DNA from 2 places in the Streptomyces kordofanensis genome. Region 1 is predicted to be linked to the other one. Evidence: riboswitches for the same ligand, from Rfam matches in the RefSeq annotation. Region 1 holds a riboswitch; the other holds the start of a gene.

Region 1 (4,202 bases):
GACCAGGGGTACGGAGAACGATCCCGGACCGGCCCAGAAGGCGCCCTCGTTGCGCAGGGACTCCACCGTCGGCCCGCCTGCGCCCTCCAGGAGCGGGACGGCCGCCCACACCCCGCGCTCCGCCCAGCCGGCCACGCTCTCCCGGGCGAGGAGCACCAGCAGGGCCAGGTGGCCCGCCCCCAGCACGCACATGATCCCGCCCGCCCAGCGGAGCAGTCTTCTTTCCGATGCCATCGTGTCGGATCCCTCCCCCGGCGCGGCCCGCGCGGGACCGCCCCTGTTGTGTACGGCACCGTACATTTCTTCTGTACGGTAACGTACACAACCCGTCCGCAGCGCATGGAGGTGGCCCGATTCCCGCCGTCGCCCGCACCCCCCGGGACCGCTGGATCGAGGCGGGACTCGAAGCCCTCGCCGAGGGCGGGCCCGACGCGGTCCGCGTGGAGGCCCTCGCCGCCCGGCTCGGCGTGACGAAGGGCGGGTTCTACGGCTACTTCGACGGCCGTCCCGCGCTGCTCGCCGAGATGCTCGACGTGTGGGAGCGCCGCTGCACCCGGGAGATCCTCGCCCGGGTCGACGCCGAGGGGGCGGGCCGGCCGAGCGCCTCCGGCGCGTCGGGCAGCTCACCTTCTCGGAGGACCTGCACCGGATCGACCTCGCCGTCCGGCTCTGGGCGCGCCGCGACGGGGCCGTGGCGGAGCGCCTGCGCCGCGTCGACGACGAGCGCATGCGGTTCCTGCGCGGTGTGTTCGGGGCGTTCCTCACCGATCCCGACGAGGTCGAGGCGCGCAGCACCCTGGCGTTCGCGCTCGCCGTCGGCCGCCACTTCGTCGTGGCGGACCACCCCGGCTACACGACGGCGGAGGTCCTCGAACTCGCCGGGGCGTACCTGCTGCGGCCGCCGCGGGAGTCCCCGGGCGCCTGAGGCGCGCCGGCCCCCGCCGGCGGGGGCCGGCACCGCGTGCGGCGCCCCGCCGGAACCGGGTGTCGGGGACGGGCCGTTCGGCCCTCCCAGGGTGCCCGCTCGGCCCTGTGGGGCCGCTCCGCCGTGCGGGGAGGCTGGAGGGGTGATCGGATGGGAGGGCCATCCGTACGAAGGCCGACCGCACCCGGGAGATGGGTCCGATGACCGCCCCTACACCCGACGCGACGTCCCTGACGTCCTGGGTGGCCGATGCCGTACTGGCACCGTCGATGCACAACGCCCAGCCGTGGCGGTTCCGCTACGAACGGGCGCGCGGGGTGCTGACCCTGCGGATGGACCCGGCGCGCACGATGCCCCGTTCGGACCCGTCCGCGCGCGGGCTCCGCCTCGGGTGCGGCGCCGCCCTGTTCAACCTGCGGGTCGCCGCGGCGGACGCCGGATGGGAGGCGCGGATCGGGACGCGGCCGGACCCGGACGACCCGCTGCTGCTGGCCCGGGTCGCCTTCGTGCCGGCGCCGGACCGCGACGCCGTCGCCGACCTGCGCCCGGCCGTCCCCCGGAGGCGCACCAGCCGGGAGCCGTTCAGCGGGGAGGCCGTGCCCGGGCCGATCCTCGACGGGCTGCGCGGAGCCGCCCGGGCCGAGGGCGCGCACCTGGACCTCGCGGACGACTGGCGGGTGCAGGACCTGCTGACCGCCGTGTGGGACGCCGAGCGCGCGGAGGAGCTCTCGCCGGAGGTGCGCGGGGAGATCGCGCGGTGGACGGCGGACCGGGACGACACCGCCCCGGAGGGGATCCCGTCGTACGCGCTCGGCCCCCGCAGGTACGACGGCCGGGCGCCCGTACGGGACTTCCCCGGCGCCCGGCGGGACCGGGACCCCGCACCGGCGGTCTACGAGTCGCGGCCCTGCCTCGCCGTGCTGGGCACCCGCCGCGACGGTCCGGAGGACTGGCTGCGGGCCGGCCAGGCCATGGAGCGCGTACTGCTCCAGGCGACGCAGGACGGGCTGTCCACCTCGCTCAACTCGCAGGCCCTGGAGTGGCCGGAGCTGCGCTGGCTCGTGCGCGACCCGCTGTCGGAGGCGGCCTTCCCGCAGATCGTGATCCGCCTCGGCTACGGTCCCGAGGTCCCCGCCACCCCGCGCAGGCCGGTGGCCGAGGTCCTCGACGTCCGCTGAGGCGGCCCGCCCCGGAAGGGGGGAACGCCGTGGCCCTCGTCCACATCGGGTACGCGCCCGGGGCCGCGGGTCCCGGGCGGGCCGCCGCGCGTCCGCGGCCCGCCGCAAACGCGCGGCGGGTCCGTCGCCCGCGGCGGGGCGCGCGGCGCCGGAGGCGAGCGGCCACCGCGGGGGCGGGCCGGGCGTGGTTGTGGGGCGGCCGGTCGACGCACTACTGTCGCAGGGCCTTGGTGTACGGGAAACCGGTGCAGAGCCGGTGCGGCCCTCGCCACTGTGATCGGGAAGTCCGGCCCCATCCCCCGCGGAGGCGGGGAAGCCACTGGACCACCGCGGGCGACCGCGGCGTCCGGGAAGGCGGAGCCGAGGCGGTAGGACCCGTCAGCCAGGAGACCGGCCAGGGCACGTTGTCCATCCACGAGGTGCTGGAGAGGGTCTTCCCCACATGCATATCGCCGAGGGGTTCCTGCCCCGGGAACACGCGGTCGCCTGGACGCTGGCGGCCGCTCCGTTCGTCGTCCACGGCGTCCGGGCCCTGACCCGCGAGGTCCGGGCCAACCCCGAGTCGACGCTCCTGCTCGGCGCGTCCGGGGCGTTCACGTTCGTCCTGTCGGCGCTGAAGATCCCGTCCGTGACGGGCAGCTGCTCCCATCCCACCGGTACGGGGCTGGGCGCCGTCCTGTTCCGGCCGCCGGTCATGGCGGTGCTCGGCACGATCACGCTGCTGTTCCAGGCGCTGCTGCTGGCGCACGGCGGGCTCACGACGCTGGGCGCGAACGTCTTCTCGATGGCGGTCGCCGGGCCGTGGGCGGGGTACGCGGCGTACCGGCTGCTGCGCCGGTCCGGCGCGCCGCTGACGGCGGCCGTGTTCTCCGGCGCGTTCGTCGCCGACCTGTCCACGTACTGCGTGACGAGCGCGCAGCTGGCGCTGGCCTTCCCCGACCCGGGCAGCGGCTTCGCGGGGGCGCTCGCGAAGTTCGGGGGATCTTCGCGCTGACGCAGGTGCCGCTCGCGGTCAGCGAGGGGCTGCTGACCGTACTGGTCGTGCGGCTGCTGCGGCAGTCCAGCAAGGGCGAGCTGGCGCGGCTCGGGGTGCTCCCGGCGGCGGGTGCGGCGAAGGGGGCGGCGGTCCGATGAGCCGCAACGCGAGGATCAACCTCCTGCTTCTGCTGGCGGTCGCGGCGCTGGCCGTGCTGCCGCTGGCACTGGGGCTCGGCGAGGGGAAGGAGGAGCCGTTCGCGGGTGCCGACGCGCAGGCCGAGACGGCGATCACGGAGATCGCCCCCGACTACGAGCCGTGGTTCACCCCGCTGTACGAACCGCCCTCCGGGGAGGTCGAGTCGGCGCTGTTCGCGCTGCAGGCGGCGCTCGGCGCGGGGGTGCTGGCGTACTACTTCGGGCTTCGGCGCGGCCGGCGGCAGGGCGAGGAGCGTGCCCGGGCCGGTGCCGCGGCGGACGCCGGGGCCGACACCCGGGCCGACGGGCCCGCAGTGGCCGGGGAGTAGCCCGGGTGCTGCCCATCGACGCGGCGGCGCACGGCAGTCGCTGGCGCCGCCGCCATCCGGCCGAGAAGGCCGCGCTCGGTTTCGGACTGACCCTGTGCGCGGTGTCCCTGCCGCCGTGGCCGGGCGCCGTCCTGGTGACGGCGGCGGCGGTGGCGGTGCTGCTGGGCCCGGCCGGGGTGGCGCCGCGCCGGCTGTGGCGGGCCTGGCGGCTGCCGCTCGGGTTCTGCGTGACGGGGGCCGTGCCGCTGCTGCTGCAGGTCGGTGGTCCGGACGGGCTGGTGGCCCTGGCTCCGGGAGGCCCGGCGCACGCCGGCCGGCTGCTGCTGCGCACGTCGGCGGCGTCGCTGGGGCTGCTGGTGTTCGCGTTCACCACGCCCGTGTCGGACGTGCTGCCCCGGCTCGTACGGGCCGGGGTGCCGGCGCCGGTGGTGGACGTCGCACTGGTGATGTACCGGATCGGCTTCCTGCTGCTGGACGCGGTGGCGCGGATCCGGCAGGCGCAGGCGGCGCGGCTCGGGACGATGAGCCGCGCCGCGGCGTGGCGGTCGGCCGCGGGTCTGGGCGCGACGGCGTTCGTACGGGCCTTCGACCGCGCGG
Region 2 (4,202 bases), 2.6 Mb from region 1:
GCGCCGCCGTGCGCCGGCCCTCCATGGTGGCGCGCTCCACGTAGTGGGCGTCCGCGAGCCGGTCCGTACGCTCCAGGGCGCGGCGCACCGCCGGAAAGGTCCGGCCCAGCTTCATCACCACCGCCGAGTCGGTCGCCGCGAGGCGGGCCGTCAGTTCGTCCTCGGGCAGCGTTCCCGGAACGATCGTCAGGACCTCCTCGGCCTCCACCAGCGGCTTGCCGATGGTCGCCGCGGCGGCGCTGACGGAGGTGACGCCGGGGACGACCTCGGTCTCGTAGCGGTGCGCGAGGCGTTTGTGCATGTGCTGGTAGGAGCCGTAGAACAGCGGGTCGCCCTCGGCGAGCACCGCCACCGTCCGGCCCGCGTCGAGGTGCGCGGCGAGCCGTGCCGACGCCTCCTCGTAGAAGTCGTCCAGCGCGCCCCGGTAGCCGCCGGGGTGGTCCGTCGTCTCCACCGTGAGCGGGTACGTCAACCGCTCCTCGACGTGGTCCTCACGGATGTGCTCCGCCGCGATGGACCGGGCGATGGACCGGCCGTGGCGAGCGCAGTGGTACGCGACGACGTCGGCCCGGGCGATGACCTCCACCGCGCGCAGGGTCATCAGCGACGGGTCGCCGGGGCCGAGACCGACGCCGTACAGCTTTCCGGTGCCGCCGGCCCCCGTGCCCGTCCCGGCGGAGGTTTCACGTGAAACGTGCGCGCTCATTCCGCCTCGCTCGCGATCGCGTTGACCGCCGCGGCCGCCATGGCGCTGCCGCCGCGCCGGCCCCGTACGACGATGTGGTCGAGGTCCGAGGCCGCCAGGGCGTCCTTGGACTCGGCGGCGCCGATGAACCCGACCGGTATGCCGAGCACCGCGGCCGGGCGGGGAGCGCCGTCGCGGACCATCTCCAGCAGCCGGAACAGGGCGGTGGGAGCGTTCCCGATCGCCACGACCGAGCCCTCCATGCGGTCGCGCCACAACTCCAGGGCCGCCGCGCTGCGGGTCGTGCCCAGCTCGGCGGCGAGATCCGGGACGGAGGGGTCCGAGAGGGTGCAGACCACCTCGTTGTCGGCGGGGAGCCGCTTGCGGGTGACACCGCTGGCGACCATCTGCGCGTCGCACAGGATCGGCGCGCCGGAGCGGAGCGCGGCGCGGGCGCGGGAGACGGCCTCCGGCGTGTAGGCGAGGTCGCGGACGAGGTCGACCATGCCGCAGGCGTGGATCATCCGCACGGCGACCCGGCTGACGTCGTCGGGCAGCCCCGCGAGATCCGCTTCGGCGCGGATCGTGGCAAAGGACTGGCGGTAGATCTCCGCGCCGTCCTTCTCGTAGTCGAACACTGTGCTCCCGCTCATCTCTGTGCCTGTGCGTCGTCGTTGTCTCGTCGCGCGGTCCGTACGGTGATGCCGTACGCGCCGTCGCCGGTGGCCAGGACGTCCACCCAGTCGCCCTGCGGGTGACCGCACCGCCGGTCGCATCCGGACCAGTGTGCGGGCAGCCCCCGGAGCGCCGCGTCGTCCAGCGGCCGGGCGTCCGCCCGTACGTCGGCCAGCGCCTTGCCGCAGCCCGGCCGCCCCGTGCAGGCGGTGACCGCCAGCCAGGGCGAGCCGGGACGGGTGAGGTACCCGGCGTCGTGCAGGGCCGCGAGCCGCTCCTCCGCCGCAGCGCGGCCGGGCAGGCCCGCCACGACGAAGCCCCGCCACGGGGTCACCCGCACCTCGCCGGCGGGCTCCGCCGCGAGGGCGCGGAGCTGCCCGCTGGAGACCCGCCCCAGGGGCGCCGCGACCGACACGGCGCGGTCGCCGACCAGGCCGGGCTCCGGCGGTGCGGCCACCGGCGGCGCATCCGCCCGGGCCGGTGACGCGGCCACCCCGGCACCGGCCAGACGCTCCGTCACGGCGGCCTCCACGAAGCGGCCGCCGGGCAGGTCGGCCACGCGCCAGGCACCCGTGCCCGACTCCCGGGCCACCGTCAGGAACGCCTCCGCGGCGGCCAGCGCGGCCGGCGGGGCGTCCTGTGCGGCCACCCGCCACGCCAGGCCCCCGATCCGTACCAGAGCGCGGCCCCCCGACTCTGCGAGCAACGTCACATCGCCGCCCAGCCCGACCACGTCCCCGCGCCCGTCGTCCACGGCGAAGAGGAAGCGCCCGGACAGACCCGTCGTCCAGGTGTGCGCGCACAGCAGCGCGTCCAGTTCCCGCGCCCACGCCAGGGCGTCCCCGAGTGCCCGTCCGTCCAGTCCGCACAGGGGCGAGACGACCACGTTCCGCACCCGTTCGTGCGCCGCCGACGGCAGCAGCCCCGCCTCGCCGAGCAGGTCCGCGAGGGTGGACCCGCAGTCGTCGGGCAGGCCGCGCAGGTCGATGTTGCCGCGTGAGGTGATCCCGATCCGGCCGTCGCCCAACCGGTCCGCCGCATCGGCCAGGGCATCCGCCTGCCGAGGTGTCAGGACCCCGGTCGGAAGCCGCAACCGGGCCAGCCCGCCGTCGTCCGCGCGGTGCAGCCGCAGCGCACCGGGGCACGCGTCGGCGCGGTCGCGGACACGGTCCCGTATGTGGGTTTCGCCCCCGTTCCGGGGCTTTGAGCGGCTGGGCGGCATGGCGGCGAGCATACGCGCAGCCTCTACTATGCAGACGGCACAGGGTCCCAGGACCCTAGGGAGGAAGCCCGGTGCGAGTCCGGCGCGGTCCCGCCACTGTGAGCAGGGCCTCCCCGGTCCCGCGAGTCAGGAACTCCCGCCACCCACGACCACCCGGGGCGAGGACACCCCGAGGAAGGCCCGGCACGCCGTGATCCTGCTGCTCTCGCACTCCGACACCGACCTGCTGAGCGCCCGCGCGGCCGGCGGCCCGGTCGAGTACCGGTTCGCCAACCCCGCACGCCTCCCCATCGACGAGCTGCCCGACCTCCTCGACGGCGCCGACCTCGTCGTCGTACGCCTCCTCGGCGGGCTGCGCGCCTGGGAGGAGGGCATCGACCTGCTCCGCGCCCAGGAACGCCCCGTCGTCTTCCTGACCGGCGAGCAGGCGCCCGACGCCCAGCTGATGGAGGCGTCCACCGTCCCCATCGGCGTCGCCACCGAGGCGCACGCCTACCTCGCCCACGGCGGCCCGGACAACCTGGAGCAGCTCGCCCGCTTCCTGTCCGACACGGTCCTGCTCACCGGCCACGGCTTCGACCCGCCGGCCGCCGCCCCCACCTGGGGCCCCCTGGAGCGCACCCCCCGCACCACCGACGGCCCGACCGTCGCCGTGCTCTACTACCGCGCCCACCACATGAGCGGCAACACCGCCTTCGTCGGCGCCCTCTGCGACGCCGTCGAGGACGCCGGCGGTCGCGCACTCCCGCTGTACGTCGCCTCCCTGCGCGCCCCCGAGCCGGAGCTGCTGGACCGGCTGCGCGGCGCCGACGCCGTCGTCACCACCGTCCTCGCCGCCGGCGGCACCAAGCCCGCCGAGGCCCAGGCCGGCGGCGACGAGGAGGCGTGGGACGCGGGTGCGCTCGCCTCGCTCGACGTGCCCGTCCTCCAGGCACTGTGCCTCACCGGGTCGCGCGCCGACTGGGAGGAGAACGACGAGGGCCTCTCCCCGCTCGACGCGGCCAGCCAGGTCGCCGTCCCGGAGTTCGACGGCCGGCTCATCACCGTCCCGTTCTCCTTCAAGGAGATCGACGAGGACGGCCTGCCCGCGTACGTCCCCGACCCCGAGCGCGCGGCCCGCGTCGCCGGGATCGCTGTCCGCCACGCCCGGCTGCGGCACATCCCGAACGCCGAGAAGCGCCTGGCGCTGGTCCTCTCCGCGTACCCGACGAAGCACTCCCGCATCGGCAACGCCGTCGGCCTCGACACGCCCGCCTCCGCCGTCGCCCTGCTGCGCCGGCTGCGGGAGGAGGGGTACGACTTCGGCGGCGAGGACGTGCCGGGCCTCGCGTCCGGCGACGGCGACGAGCTGATCTACGCCCTCATCGAGGCCGGCGGCCACGACCAGGACTGGCTCACCGAGGAGCAGCTCGCCCGCAACCCGGTCCGCATCCCGGCCGCCGACTACCGGCGCTGGTTCGCGACCCTGCCGGAGGAGCTGCGCTCGGCCGTCGAGGAGCACTGGGGCCCGCCGCCCGGCGAGATGTTCGTCGACCGGTCCCGCAATCCCGAGGGCGACATCGTCCTCGCCGCGCTGCGCCGCGGGAACCTGCTGATCCTCATCCAGCCGCCGCGCGGCTT

The links. A riboswitch is a leader RNA that binds a small molecule or an ion and turns the genes downstream of it on or off. The one in region 1 is predicted to bind cobalamin.
Region 2: it holds a riboswitch for cobalamin, as region 1 does, so the genes downstream of both, cobN (cobaltochelatase subunit CobN) here and LUW75_RS23310 (energy-coupling factor ABC transporter permease) in region 1, are expected to answer to the same signal.

Annotation. Positions count from the first base shown of each region.
Region 1 is NZ_CP094264.1:5,123,864-5,128,065, reverse strand. Features, by position in the region: gene LUW75_RS23325 (DUF6463 family protein) at 1-234, opposite strand, end outside; partial or broken gene LUW75_RS23320 (TetR/AcrR family transcriptional regulator) at 390-925, shown strand; gene LUW75_RS23315 (Acg family FMN-binding oxidoreductase) at 1,126-2,103, shown strand; cobalamin riboswitch at 2,315-2,516, shown strand; partial or broken gene LUW75_RS23310 (energy-coupling factor ABC transporter permease) at 2,546-3,237, shown strand; gene LUW75_RS23305 (energy-coupling factor ABC transporter substrate-binding protein) at 3,234-3,605, shown strand; gene cbiQ (cobalt ECF transporter T component CbiQ) at 3,611-4,202, shown strand, end outside.
Region 2 is NZ_CP094264.1:2,571,325-2,575,526, reverse strand. Features, by position in the region: gene LUW75_RS11855 (precorrin-2 C(20)-methyltransferase) at 1-706, opposite strand, end outside; gene LUW75_RS11850 (precorrin-8X methylmutase) at 703-1,338, opposite strand; gene cobG (precorrin-3B synthase) at 1,335-2,594, opposite strand; cobalamin riboswitch at 2,605-2,736, shown strand; partial or broken gene cobN (cobaltochelatase subunit CobN) at 2,773-4,202, shown strand, end outside.